3 regions of the Neobacillus oceani genome follow, and region 3 is predicted to be linked to each of the others. Evidence: riboswitches for the same ligand, from Rfam matches in the RefSeq annotation. Region 3 holds a riboswitch; each other region holds the start of a gene.

Region 1 (4,353 bases), 2.0 Mb from region 3:
TAACATAGGAATTCCCCCTTAGAAAGATACTGAGTAAACGTTTACGTAAATAAATAAAAAAATTGATTCTAAGAACTCTATCTTAATCTAAAAAACAAGTAAACGTTCACGTAAATACTCAAAACAAAAGTAAACGTTTACGTAAAACGGCAAGTAAAGGAATGGAATTATATTTCCTTTACGCTGTTTCGTTCAATAACCGTATGTTCGATAATTTTGCTCTCAGGAACTTTGTCAGTTCCCATCATGTTCAGCAGCATCTTCCCGGCAATCTCGCCCATCTCAATGAATGGTTGGTGGATAGTTGTCAGCGGTGGAACTGACATGCTTGCAAGATTGATATTATCGTACCCGATAATGGATATATCTTCCGGAACCTTTTTTCCAAGAAGAGTGGCTGTCGAAATAGCCCCAATCGCAATTTCATCACTTGCAGCAAAAATGGCAGTGGTATCTGGTTTTTGGCTTAATAGTTCCCGAAGGCCGGTCTTCCCTTCATTAAATCCAAAGCCTCTTGTTTTGACAATATTATTCCCATCAAGAGGAATTTCATTGTCCTTCATGGCTTGAATAAATCCATCAATCCTTGGCTTACCCGCTATGATATCTTCACTGTTACCGCTGATCATACCAATGCTTCTATGCCCTTTATGGATTAGATACTCCGTTGCAGAATAAGCTGCCTGAAAATCATCAACCTTTACATAGGGAACGGGTAATGAATCAGATTTAGTAGATAGAAGGACAAGTGGAACATTCATTTTTCTAATTACTTGAAAGTATTCTTTCTTTAATACTTCACTTACGAAAATAATTCCGTCCACGCGCTTTTCTCCTAGAAGCTGGAGGTACTTTATCGTCTTCTCACCATTGGATTCCGTGTGGCATACAATGACACTCGAACCTTGCTCACTTGCCGCCTTTTCAATTCCGCTTAACCAATCTGTCACCAGCGAACCCCACAAGGATGGAAACAACACACCAATTGTATGAGTTTTCTTATTGATTAAGCCTCTTGCAACAGCATTCGGTTGATATCCAAGTTCCTCAATCACTTGAAGAACTTTTTGTTTCGTCTTCTCTGAATAACCAGGCTGGCCATTCAAAATCCTTGAAACTGTTGCGATTGACACATTTGCCTTCTTCGCGACATCTTTTATTGTAGAAGCCATACCCGCCATTTCCCACCTTCTTTATCCGTACTGCCTTCTAAAACGAAAACGTTTACGTAATGAATGTATCACACTCTGAAAACCCTTTCAAGCGACTGGCATCACCCTGATTTTGACAAAAACAACCGAAAATGTCTCGTCATTCAAGGTAGTTTATTAAGACGATAATTTTTTTGCTGGTAAACATAGTTAGGATGTATCAAGCGGCTGCCTCTGGATTTAAAAAGGTCCGAAACACCATCCTATTGTGGACAAGGTTTCGCACCTTTTTCTATTTAGTTGAATAAGTAATTGGGGATTTTCTGAGGGAATCGTGTTGGAGAGATTAACCGAGCCTTCTTTTGAGGACTTCAATCTCCCGCTCATTGCGGGCGGTTTTTTCCTAGATGAAATCCCGGTCCAGTTCCATTGCCTTAAACTTGCCGAGTATTTCTTCGTGGCGTTCTGCGTTCTTCTGTTTTTCGGATTCAAAATCCTGACGCAAACCGTTTGATTCCTGCCGCATTTTCAGTTGCTCTGCAATCACATTGCCGACCATGCCAACCAATTGGCCCAACATCGTTTCCATTCTTTCCAGCCGTTCTTCCATTTCCCTATCACCTCCTTCTCTCCGACAATTATACTATATCCTTCGCCCAAAACTGAGAACCTCCTCTTCAAAAAAGCAAAGTAAATTTTACAATTTCACGCTGTACATTTGAAATTCAAATCCTATATGGGAACGCCTATAACCCATTTACAAAAAAATGAAAAACGAAAACATTTCGAATTTTCGGTTGACTTTTGTTCTTGTCTTCACTTATAATCCTCTATAACACCCGGCGGTTAAAACTTATCAAAAAACTATATATGAAATCTCTTATCCAGAGTGACGGAGGGTCAGGCCCTATGAAGTCCGGCAACCTTCAGGCGAAAGCTTGAAAAGGTGCTAATTCCTGCAGGCGTTTTTGCCTGGAAGATAAGAGGAGGAACCCCCCTCTTCTTATGGAGAGGGGTTTTTTGTTTTAAAAAGAATCCATTAACTGCCCGAATTACATTGGAACTACAAATTGGAGGGAAAGACACAATGACAAATCAAAATGAAAACTTAGGCCTTGAAACACTTTTATTGCACGGCGGGCAAACCCCTGATCCCGTAACAGGATCCCGCGCCGTCCCTATTTACCAGACGACTTCTTATGTATTTGACAGTACGGATCATGCCCAAAACCTCTTCTCGCTTGCCGAGTCAGGAAATATTTACTCCCGGATCATGAACCCGACAACAGATGTTTTGGAAAAAAGAATTGCCCTTCTTGAAGGCGGCGCGGCAGCTCTTGCTGTTTCTTCCGGAATGGCTGCGATTGCCTTGACCATCATGAACATCGCGGAGGCTGGCGACGAAATCGTCGCCGCGGAAAACTTATACGGCGGCACATACAACCTATTTGCCGTGACGCTTCCGAAGTTCGGCATTAAAGTCCGCTTTGTTGACTCGACCAATCCAGAAAACTTCCGCGAGGCCATCACGCCAAAAACAAAGGCGGTCTTTGGCGAAATCATTGGCAACCCAAGCCTGAATGTTTTCGATGTTGAAGCTGTAGCAAAAATCGCCCATGAAAATGGCGTTCCGCTCATCATTGACAACACCTTTGCTTCCCCATACGCCTGCAGGCCGATTGAATGGGGTGCGGACATTGTTGTCCATTCGGCGACCAAATGGATCGGAGGGCACGGAACAACAATTGGAGGCCTTGTTGTTGATGCAGGCCGGTTTGATTGGAATAATGAGAGGTTCCCTGGCTTTACCGAGCCGGATGCAAGCTATAATGGCCTTCGTTTTGCCCAGGATGTAGGCGCGCTGGCATTCATCATTAAACTTCGCGTGCAGCTGTTAAGGGACTTGGGTTCATCGTTAAGCCCGCATAGTGCTTTCCTCTTGCTGCAGGGACTTGAGACACTGCACTTGAGAATTCAAAAGCATAGTGAAAACGCGCTCGAAATTGCAAACTACTTGAAAGACCATCCAGCTGTTGAATGGGTCTCCTACCCTGGCCTGGAGAATCACCCAAGCCATGAGCTTGCGAAAAAATACCTTGGCGGCGGTTTTGGATCGATTATTGTTTTTGGCATCAAAGGCGGCCGTGATGCGGGTAAAAAAGTGATCGACAACATCAAATTGTGGTCGCATGTGGCGAATGTCGGCGATGCAAAATCACTAATCATCCATCCTGCGTCCACCACACATCAGCAATTGAGTCAAGAAGACCTTGCAAAAAGCGGTACTACCGAAGAACTGATCAGGCTTTCTGTGGGGCTTGAATCACTTAAGGATTTGAAGGATGACTTGGACCAGGCTTTCTTTAAAGCGACCGGTATTTCAGCTAAGCCTGAGGAACAGCTACAGCAATGAAAGCCGAGGGTTTATCAATAAGGTTCGATTTGGCGCTATCGCCGGAATATGGAAAGATTTACATTGGAGACATTCGGCTTGAATCGGGCGTGGTGCTCCCCGATGCCGAACTCGCCTTTGAGAAGGCCGGGAAAAAAGGCGGCCCCGCCATCTTGGTCTGCCATGCCCTAACAGGCAACCAGTATACAGTCGGCACGGAAGAACAGCCCGGATGGTGGCATGGCCTAATCGGCCCGGGAATGTATGTGGATACGAGCCAATACGAAGTCATTACGTTCAATGTACTCGGAGGCTGTTCTGGATCAACCGGCCCTACCAGCCTGAACCCTTTGACAAAAAAGCCTTACCAGTATGATTTTCCGAAAATAACGATACGGGACATTGTCGATTCACAAGTTTTGGCGCTCCGGAAACTTGGCATCGACAAAATCAAAGCTGCAATCGGAGGGTCGCTTGGCGGGATGCAGGTGCTTGAATTGGCAACCGCCTACCCCAATTTCGCGGAGCTGATCATTCCAATGGCAGTCACCCCCTACCTCAGCGATTACGGAATTGCTTTTAACTCAATCGGCAGGAATGCCATCAAGCGGGACCCGGCCTGGAATGGCGGCTCTTATTCAGATGGCCACAAGATTTCGGGGCTGGAAATCGCGAGAATGGTCGGGATGGTCACCTACCGGACTGGCGCGCTGTTCAATCAAAGATTCAACAGAGAGCTTAAGAACGCGGATACGTTTCAGGTAGAATCCTATTTGAAATACCAGGGTCAAAAGCTTTCTGCCCGATTCG
Region 2 (4,353 bases), 1.8 Mb from region 3:
CCAGCAAAAAGTCTTCATCCGTCCTCTTCCGTTTGTCCTTCCCGCTCGCTGTAACAAGGAATTGGAGCGGCCTGTCGCTTACCTTTATCGCAAGGTTGCCGCTCGTACCCATAAACCAATCACGTCCGGAAAGTTCATCCTTCACATCTGCAAGCTCATTCCACTTTTCATTCAGCATGCCTGCTCCTTCACCCCTGTCCTTTTTATAATTGTTTCAATGCAATCAAGGAAGTTTTCAAATGGTGAGTGGGAAAGACCCCATTCTTCACACTTTTCCAAAAGTAAATCCCGGGCCAGTACGAAATCGGCCTGTTTTGCCGCTTCAAGGTCGGTTACCGAATCGCCGATTACAATTTTAAAATAATCATCCCCGTGGCCAAGCCTCCTAACGACACTTGGCTTACAGCAGCCGCAGTCATTTCCGCAGAATTCATCACAGCTATTGGGCCAAAGGATGCGGATTGTTTCTCCACCAAAGTCCGCGCCGTTGCAGAAAATGCCGTCAAAAGGCCCGTATTCGGAAAGGACTGGAAGAACAAAGAAATCGATGCCGCCGCTTACGATATATAAAGGGATCCCTTCTTCTCTTGTAAAAGAGACAAACTCCCCGAAGCCTTTCCTGATTTTTGCCTGTTCAACTGCAAATTCGGCGATCTTGTTTTTTTGTTTCGATGGGAGCAGAGAAAATAGTTCCCCAACCCCTTTCCTAATGGAGATTTCTCCTGAAAGAATCCGATCCTTAATCCGTTCCCATCCAGGGGGAGCGAAGGCCTTCATGATTGAAATGATGTTATCCTTTTCGGTAATCGTCCCGTCAAAGTCACAGTAAATCACAGGTTTTTTCATTTCACGGCCTCCTCTTTAGGAGAACCCCATAATTCCAACGCTGCAAAAAGTTCAGGTTGGTATGTTGCCGCGCTGGACAAGCTGTGGCCAGCCAGAGCCGCTTCCATCGCCTGGCGGAATGCCTTCCCTCCAGCCGCCGCGCCTCCCGGATGTCCATGGACTCCACCGCCCGCATTGATCACCGAATCAATTCCGAAATCGGAAATAAGCAAAGGTACAAGGCCAGGGTGGATTCCTGCCGATGGTACCGGGAATGCCTTTTTGTACGGCTCGTCCTTCGTCAGCTCCTTTGCAATCCCGAGCGCGTTTTCCCTTTCAAGTGCCACCGAGCCGTACGGTGATGGGAATAATACGAGGTCCGCGCCGGCATACCTTTGCAATTTTCCTAAAAGGAGGGAGTGGGAAACACCATATACAGACGAGGAAGCGATTGCCCCGCTGAATGCCGGATGCGCCATGATGGGGAGGGAAATGCTATCGTCCTCCCTTAGTTCCTGCAAGACATCGAGCCCATAGGAAAAAACATTGACCAGGAGGGTATCCGCACCTGCTTCCGCAAACCTTTTTGCCTTTTCCCTTAGTTCCGAAGTCCTTCCCGTCAGGTTTACAGCGTAGAGTGTCCTGTGCCCTGTTTCGGAAAACACTTCATCCAGAATGCGGCGCCCTACCTGAATCCTTTTATCTGATGGAGTCTGTGGGTTTTCAAAAAGAATTTCGTCATCCTTGACGATGTCAATCCCACCCAATGCCTGCTCCTTTAATTGGCTTGAAAGGAAATCAAGGTCCTTCCCAATGACCCCTTTAAAGATGCTCATCAAAAGGGGGCGGCGGTGGACGTTAAGCTTTTCCCTTAGACCCTCAGTCCCAAAGCGCGGACCTGGGAAAAAGCTTTTTAGGTTCTCACTGAATTCAAGGTCAAGAAGCCGGATTTTCCCATCAAGGGACAATTTCCCAAAGACGGTAGTTAAAATGGCGGGAAGGTCTGCGGAAAAGTTGGCTGCGGGATAAGCGATGGAAATTTCAGCGATGTTTTCGCTGATTTGTTCAGCCGATACGACCCTTCCTTTGTGTTTCTTTAGCTGCTCCTTTTCAAGGGCGGGAAGGCTGGTCCATGAACCGACCGTCAGGCCCAGGGCTATTTCCTCCGCTTTTTTCTCAGGATTCTTTTCATCCCGGACATGATATGTCGCTACCAATTCACTCATGATGTCCTTCCTTTCCAAGGCAGTGTTACATGTTTCAACACAGACAAGATTTTGTTTTTTGCATTAAAAAAACCTCTTCCAAAGAAGAGGTTAGCGCGCGCAAACTAATCTCTTCTCATCTATCAGCTTTCGCTGCAAGAATTAGCACCGTGCTTAAAAATAAGTCGGTTGCCGGGCTTCATAGGGCTAGTCCCTCCGCCTGCTCTTGATAAGAAATGATTTTTATATATTTACTATTTTCATAATGTTAAGATTTAATTTGGATTATCGCAGGAAATAAATTCATTGTCAAACATTTTTTTAAAAATGTCTAAACCCTTTATTCGGAGAACTGCTTCCGACAGCCTCTCTTCCGTTGCGAGGAGGCCAACACGGACATAACCCTCGCCATATCGGCCAAATCCTATGCCTGGGGCAACCATGATATGCGCTTTTTCCAATAGAAAGTCGGCAAATTCCATCGAACTGAATCCTTCCGGAACCTTCAGCCAGGCAAAAAACGAACCCGCGGGCGCAGCGACGTCCCAACCAATGTTTCTTAATCCGCCAATTAACGCACTTCGCCTGCTTTCATATAAGCGGACAAGTTCCCCTACACAATCCTGTGGGCCATTAAGCGCCTCCGCTGCCGCTTCCTGGACAGCCCCGAACAGAGAAACATACAAATGGTCCTGTATCAGTTCAATTGCTGAGATGACGCTTTTGTTGCCAACAGCAAAACCGACCCTCCACCCTGCCATGTTATATGTTTTTGAAAGAGTATAAATTTCAATGCCGATTTCCTTCGCCCCTTCAGACTGTAAGAAGCTTGCGGGCTTTTCCCCCTCAAATCCTATTGCCCCGTAGGCAAAATCATGGACAACGCAAATGCCGTGCTTATTTGACAGCGACACGGTTTCATCAAAGAACTCCTTTGTCGCGACTGCACCGGTAGGATTGTTCGGATAGTTGAGAATCATGAGTTTCGTATTGTCCAAAACTTCAGTTGGAATCGTACCGTAATCGGGAAGGAATCGGTTTTCCTCAAGGAGCGGCATCATCTCAAGCTTCGCCTGTGCAAGGGCTGCGCCCGATAAATAATCAGGATAGCCCGGGTCAGGAACAAGCAACGTGTCTCCCGGGTTAAGCAAGCATTGCGGAATTTCTACAAGGCCGGCTTTCCCGCCAAAGAGGATGGCCACCTCTGTATCCGGATCCAAATCAACATTGTATTCCCGTTTATAAAAATTGGCTGCTGCCTCCTTTAGGTATTTGTATCCCTGAAAAGGAGAATATTTATGGTTAACCGGATTTTCGGCAGCAAGCTGCAGCCGCTTCACAATATGTAGCGGTGTAGGCTGGTCCGGGTTTCCCTGGCCAAGGTTGATCACATCATGGCCCTGCGCAATCGCCTCGCCCACCTTTTTCACAAGTCCCGCGAAAAACTGCCCCGGAAGGCTGTTCAATAATTCGGACTTCGGGTATTCCTTCACAATAGACCACCTGCTTTTAAATGATTTATATATTTATGGAAATCTAGTCACAAATAATATAACGTAATAGGTATCTTGTAAAGAGGTTTTTCACTTTTCTGAATTGGGGGAACTTAACTTGAAGTTGAAAATCGCCATCGCGCAAATGGATATTGCATATGGAAATCCCGAGGAGAACTATGCCATCGCGGACAGAATGATTAGCGAAGCTGCTAAGGGAAATCCCGATTTTGTTGTCCTTCCCGAACTATGGACGACGGGATACGACCTTGAAAGACTGGATGAAATTTCCGACGCCCAGGCTGCCGAATCCATAGCCTTTCTCGGTAAAAAAGCGGCGGAGAACAAGGTCAACCTGATCGGTGGATCGGTTGCGAACCGCACCGGGGCCGGCGTGGAAAATACGATGCTCGTCGTTTCAAAAGAAGGCAGCCTTGTCCATACGTACAGCAAGCTCCATCTATTCCAGTTGATGAACGAACACCATTACTTTATCCCAGGAACCGGAACAGCGAATTTTGAACTTAACGGCCGCATGCTTGCCGGCTTTGTCTGCTACGACATCCGCTTTCCCGAATGGCTCAGGAAGCATGTGTCAAAAGGAGCGGAAGCAATCTTCGTAGTAGCGGAATGGCCAAAGCCAAGGGTTGCCCATTGGCACTCGCTCCTGATTGCAAGGGCAATTGAAAACCAGTGCTATGTCATCGCCTGCAACCGGGCGGGAAGCGATCCGAAAAATGTATTCGCCGGCCATTCAATGATCATTGACCCGTGGGGCGAAATACTTGCTGAAGCTGGAGAAGGAGAGGAAATCCTTACTGCTGAAATCG
Region 3 (4,353 bases):
CCGACAATGATAATATGGTTTTCCCGCGGCAGCTTTTTCTTTAACTCCTGGATGGCCCGTTTCTCATTCTCTTTTGGAACTCCGGCAAATACAACTTTGGATTCCACTCTCATCCCCCCAATCAACGAACTAGTATTTCTTTGATTCCACTCTCATTCTCACTAACTAGTATTTCCTATTTCGACAATAACTAGCAAATTTCCTTTATTTTCTTAAAAATCAGAAGGCTTTTTAATAAGGGGAATTGGCTTGAGGGGGGAATAAACCCAACCGTTCCCAATTATATTGTGGCGAAAAAAAAGCGATACTCTCATTAGAGCATCGCAATATTCAGCTAAAATATATCCACTTTAATTACAACTTTGTCGAATCTACTTTTGGATTAACATTAGTTTTCGGAAGGTTTTTGTACCTTAAATCAAACCAATTTATTAGGGGCTCCTTTAGATTTTTCGTTCATTACCCCTTTTGAAGTTTCCGGTTATTTTCGCCATTATTAATTGTTCTTGCGTTGTATTTTCAGCTGCGTTGATTTTCTTTAGAAATTTCTCTGCTTCTGTTCCTTTCAAGACTTTTACCTGACTGCCGTAATAATCCAAAAAGACTGTATTATCTTTTGTCACTCGGAAATTAAACGGTTCGTCATCTAAACGATTTCTTTTATCGATGTTATCCATTTTTCTTTATCATCCTTGTCCAATAGTAAGTTATTTTGATTTTCTAAAAAGAAGTGGTTTTTACTTAAAAACGTCTAAATAGAAAAAAGTGCAAAAAGCAAAATCGCCACCTGACCACTAGCGTTCGGGCTCTATTAGTGCCCGAAGGAGCGGCTAAACATTGGCGGTCGGGCGTTAAATCCTCTTTTAATGCCCGAAGGACCGGCTGACCACTGCTGTTCGGGCTCTAAGTCTACGTTTAGTCCGGAAGAATACCAGGAGGGTAATGCCTAACTTATTTAAGAACATGAGACGTTACTTTTTTCTGCTTTGCTGTCAAAGTAAAGCCTACACCCGCGAAACGCTAAAAACAACCCCGGGGCCCCTTTTAAAACGAGTAAAAAGTTTTTCCGGTATTGGACTATGTCTTTGAAAAGGTATTGCAGAAAAATGAATTTTTTTAAAAAGTGTTTGACTTTTTTGTTTTTAAGGGTTAGAGTAGGACACAGGAAATTTCGAAAAGCGAATATGTTACCTTCTTATCAAGAGAGGTTGAGGGACTGGCCCTATGACACCTCGGCAGCGGACTTTTTGTCTATGCCAATTCCAGCAAGCGATGCTTGATAGATGAGAAGAGGCGAACTTGATTAATTCTGTCCTCTTCTGTTTGAAGGGGGCTTTTTATTTTCCTAAATACATCACCCTATACGATCATTCTTATCGAGAGAGGTTGAGGGACTGGCCCTACGACGCCTCGGCAGCGGACTCCGTTTGGAGCTCTGTGCCAATTCCAGCAAGCGGGAGCTTGGGAGATAAGAAGAGACCTTGTTTGCCTATGCGCAAGTGTGCCCTCTTCTATTTCCATGGAAGAGGGCTTTTTCATTTTCGGAAAACGGGGTGCGTGGGAAGACTGGGTGGGAAGTCCGCTTGGTGCGTGGGCGCAAAGCATTTTTTCCCCAAAAATAAAGGACAAGGAGGCAGGCAGATGATTGAGTTTCAGCAGGTACGGAAGGTTTACGGCGAGGGCGGCGGGAATCAGGTTGCCGCGCTTGACGGAATTGATTTGAAGGTGAATACGGGGGAGATTTTCGGGGTGATTGGCTTCAGCGGTGCGGGTAAGAGTTCGCTGATCCGCTGTGTGAATTTGCTTGAGCGGCCGACTTCGGGGAAGGTGATTGTTGATGGGAACGACCTTACTTCGCTTTCGGCAAAAGAAGTGCGGGAGGTCAAACGGAATATCGGGATGGTCTTCCAGCATTTCAATCTCCTTAATTCGAAGACGGTGTTTGCGAATGTGGCGATGCCGCTTGTACTCGCGAATACGCCGAGTAATAAGATTAGGGAACGGGTTTATGAGCTGCTTGAGTTTGTTGGGCTTGCGGATAAGGCGGACAGTTATCCGGACCAGCTTTCCGGCGGGCAGAAGCAGCGGATTGGGATTGCGCGCGCTTTGGCGACGCAGCCGTCGATCCTGCTTTGCGACGAGGCGACTTCAGCACTTGATCCGCAGACGACGAGCTCGATCCTTCAGCTTTTGAAAAAAATAAACAAAGAGTATAACATCACGATCCTGATTATCACGCACGAGATGTCGGTCATCAGGGAAATTTGCGACCGTGTGGCGGTTATCGAGGCAGGAAAAATCATCGAACAGGGTTCCGTATTTGATGTGTTCTCGGCGCCAAAGACGGAGACAGCAAGGAATTTTGTGAGCTCGGTCATGAATGATCGCATTCCGGATTCAGTCAAGAAGCTGATTGAGCAAAACGCCGGGCTGCAAAAAGTGTACCGAATAAACTTTGTCGGCGAGTCGGCTGGCCAGCCGCTCCTGTCCCAGCTTTCGAAAAAGTTCGACCTTGATGTGAATGTGCTGTTTGGGAATATTACAGAGCTGCAGGGGACGCCGTTCGGCAACCTGATTGTCGAGTTCCAGGGAAGCGAGAAGGAAATCATCCGCGCCCTCAACTATATTCATCAGCAGAATGTCAACATAAAGGAAGTGAAAGCACATGCTAGTTAATTCGGACCAAATCATAGAGGCACTCATCGAAACGTTGCAGATGGTGGGATTTTCGCTTGTATTCTCGGCCTTACTTGGCATCCCGCTTGGAATCGCGCTCGTTGTAACAAGAAAAGGGCATTTGCTTGAGAATGGACCCGTCTTTAATGTTCTAAATGGCACGATCAACGTTTTGCGTTCGATTCCATTCATCATTTTGCTAGTTGCTATCATTCCAATTACAAGATTCATTGTCGGTACGTCAATCGGAACGGCTGCAGCGATTGTACCGCTCGTTTTCTACGCCGGTCCATATATTGCAAGGCTGGTAGAAAATTCGCTTCTTGAAGTCGACCCAGGCGTCATTGAAGCGGCGCAGGCAATGGGTGCTACGCCATGGCAAATCGTGTTCAGGTTTATTTTGCCGGAAGCATTAAGCTCCCTTATCCTTGCCTTCACGATTGCGACAATCGGTCTGATCGGAGCCTCGGCAATGGCGGGCGCGATTGGCGGCGGAGGCCTTGGCGACCTGGCCATTACATATGGCTACCAGCGGTTTGATACGAAAACAATGCTGATTACAGTAGGAATTTTGATTGTTATGGTCCAAGGCCTACAGTCAGCAGGAAATTTAGCAGCAAAGAAAATCAGAAGACGATAATCAGGAGGAATTCACCAATGAAAAAATTCGTATTAGCAATCCTTGTACTTGTACTAGCAGTGTTCACTGCGGCATGTTCAGATTCTTCATCCGCAAAGGGAGATAAAACGGTAAAAGTGAAACTTGGAGTAAGCGGCACGGATCACCGTGTATGGGATTTCGTGGCGGAAAAGGCGAAGAAGGAAGGCATCGAGGTTGAAATCGTCACGTTCTCGGATTATGTCCAGCCGAACCTGGCGCTTGCTGAAGGTGAGTTGGATGCGAACTCGTTCCAGACCGTTTCGTATTTCGATGCGTTCATCAAGGAACATAAGCTTGACCTTGTGCCAATCGCGACAACACAAATCGCTCCGATGGGGATTTATTCGAAAAAGTACAAAGATGTAAATGATATTCCAAAAGGCGGCAAAATTGCGCTTGCCAACGAAGCAACGAACATGGGACGGGGCCTTCTCCTTCTACAGGAAGCGGGATTGATCAAGCTTGAAGAAGGTTTTGACGGTATTGGCTCCCTTGATAAAATTGTTGAAAATCCAAAGAAACTTGAACTTGTTCCGATGGTTGCCGGGCAGACTCCTAGGGTTATGCCGGATGTGGCCGCTTCCATCATCAATAACGGGGTAGCCGTTGACGCAGGCCTGACACCAAGGGAAGATGCAATCTTCCTCGAAAGCGAAACAGCCACACCATATATCAACATCATCGCAGTCCGTGCAGAAGACAAAGACAACAAAACTTTGAAGCGTCTTGCAGAGCTTTACCAGCAGGACGACACGAAAGAATTCATAGAAAAAGAGTTTAAAGGCAACTCCATCCCAACCTTCGTCCCGCTTAGCAACATTGGGTGGTAAGTGACGGATTTCGCTAAAACGCGGACAGAGGGAAAGGCTCGCCCTTCCCCTCCCCCATATTTTAAAAAACAAAGGAGGAAGGCAAAATGGCAGCACCGGCACAATCCCTTACCGAATTGAAAAATGCAATTATTGAAAACATCGAGGAAAAGCGCGAACTATACATAGCGACTAGCCAGGCAATAC

Evidence for each region. A riboswitch is a leader RNA that binds a small molecule or an ion and turns the genes downstream of it on or off. The one in region 3 is predicted to bind S-adenosylmethionine.
Region 1: another riboswitch for S-adenosylmethionine. It lies ahead of V1499_RS07410 (O-acetylhomoserine aminocarboxypropyltransferase/cysteine synthase family protein); the one in region 3 lies ahead of V1499_RS17725 (methionine ABC transporter ATP-binding protein).
Region 2: another riboswitch for S-adenosylmethionine. It lies ahead of V1499_RS08290 (2,3-diketo-5-methylthiopentyl-1-phosphate enolase); the one in region 3 lies ahead of V1499_RS17725 (methionine ABC transporter ATP-binding protein).

What each region holds. Positions count from the first base shown of each region.
Region 1 covers NZ_CP143543.1:1,458,509-1,462,861, reverse strand. The annotation lists gene V1499_RS07425 (ABC transporter substrate-binding protein) at 1-6, opposite strand, end outside; gene V1499_RS07420 (LacI family DNA-binding transcriptional regulator) at 168-1,172, opposite strand; gene V1499_RS07415 (hypothetical protein) at 1,555-1,761, opposite strand; SAM riboswitch class I at 2,029-2,137, shown strand; partial or broken gene V1499_RS07410 (O-acetylhomoserine aminocarboxypropyltransferase/cysteine synthase family protein) at 2,239-3,552, shown strand; gene metX (homoserine O-acetyltransferase MetX) at 3,561-4,353, shown strand, end outside.
Region 2 covers NZ_CP143543.1:1,662,060-1,666,412, reverse strand. The annotation lists gene V1499_RS08300 (methylthioribulose 1-phosphate dehydratase) at 1-178, opposite strand, end outside; gene V1499_RS08295 (2-hydroxy-3-keto-5-methylthiopentenyl-1-phosphate phosphatase) at 172-846, opposite strand; gene V1499_RS08290 (2,3-diketo-5-methylthiopentyl-1-phosphate enolase) at 843-2,051, opposite strand; SAM riboswitch class I at 2,164-2,266, opposite strand; gene V1499_RS08285 (pyridoxal phosphate-dependent aminotransferase) at 2,306-3,523, opposite strand; gene V1499_RS08280 (carbon-nitrogen family hydrolase) at 3,642-4,353, shown strand, end outside.
Region 3 covers NZ_CP143543.1:3,485,736-3,490,088, forward strand. The annotation lists gene V1499_RS17715 (NERD domain-containing protein kinase family protein) at 1-107, opposite strand, end outside; gene V1499_RS17720 (hypothetical protein) at 444-677, opposite strand; SAM riboswitch class I at 1,193-1,290, shown strand; SAM riboswitch class I at 1,371-1,475, shown strand; gene V1499_RS17725 (methionine ABC transporter ATP-binding protein) at 1,642-2,676, shown strand; gene V1499_RS17730 (methionine ABC transporter permease) at 2,666-3,316, shown strand; gene V1499_RS17735 (MetQ/NlpA family ABC transporter substrate-binding protein) at 3,334-4,167, shown strand; gene V1499_RS17740 (M20 family metallopeptidase) at 4,254-4,353, shown strand, end outside.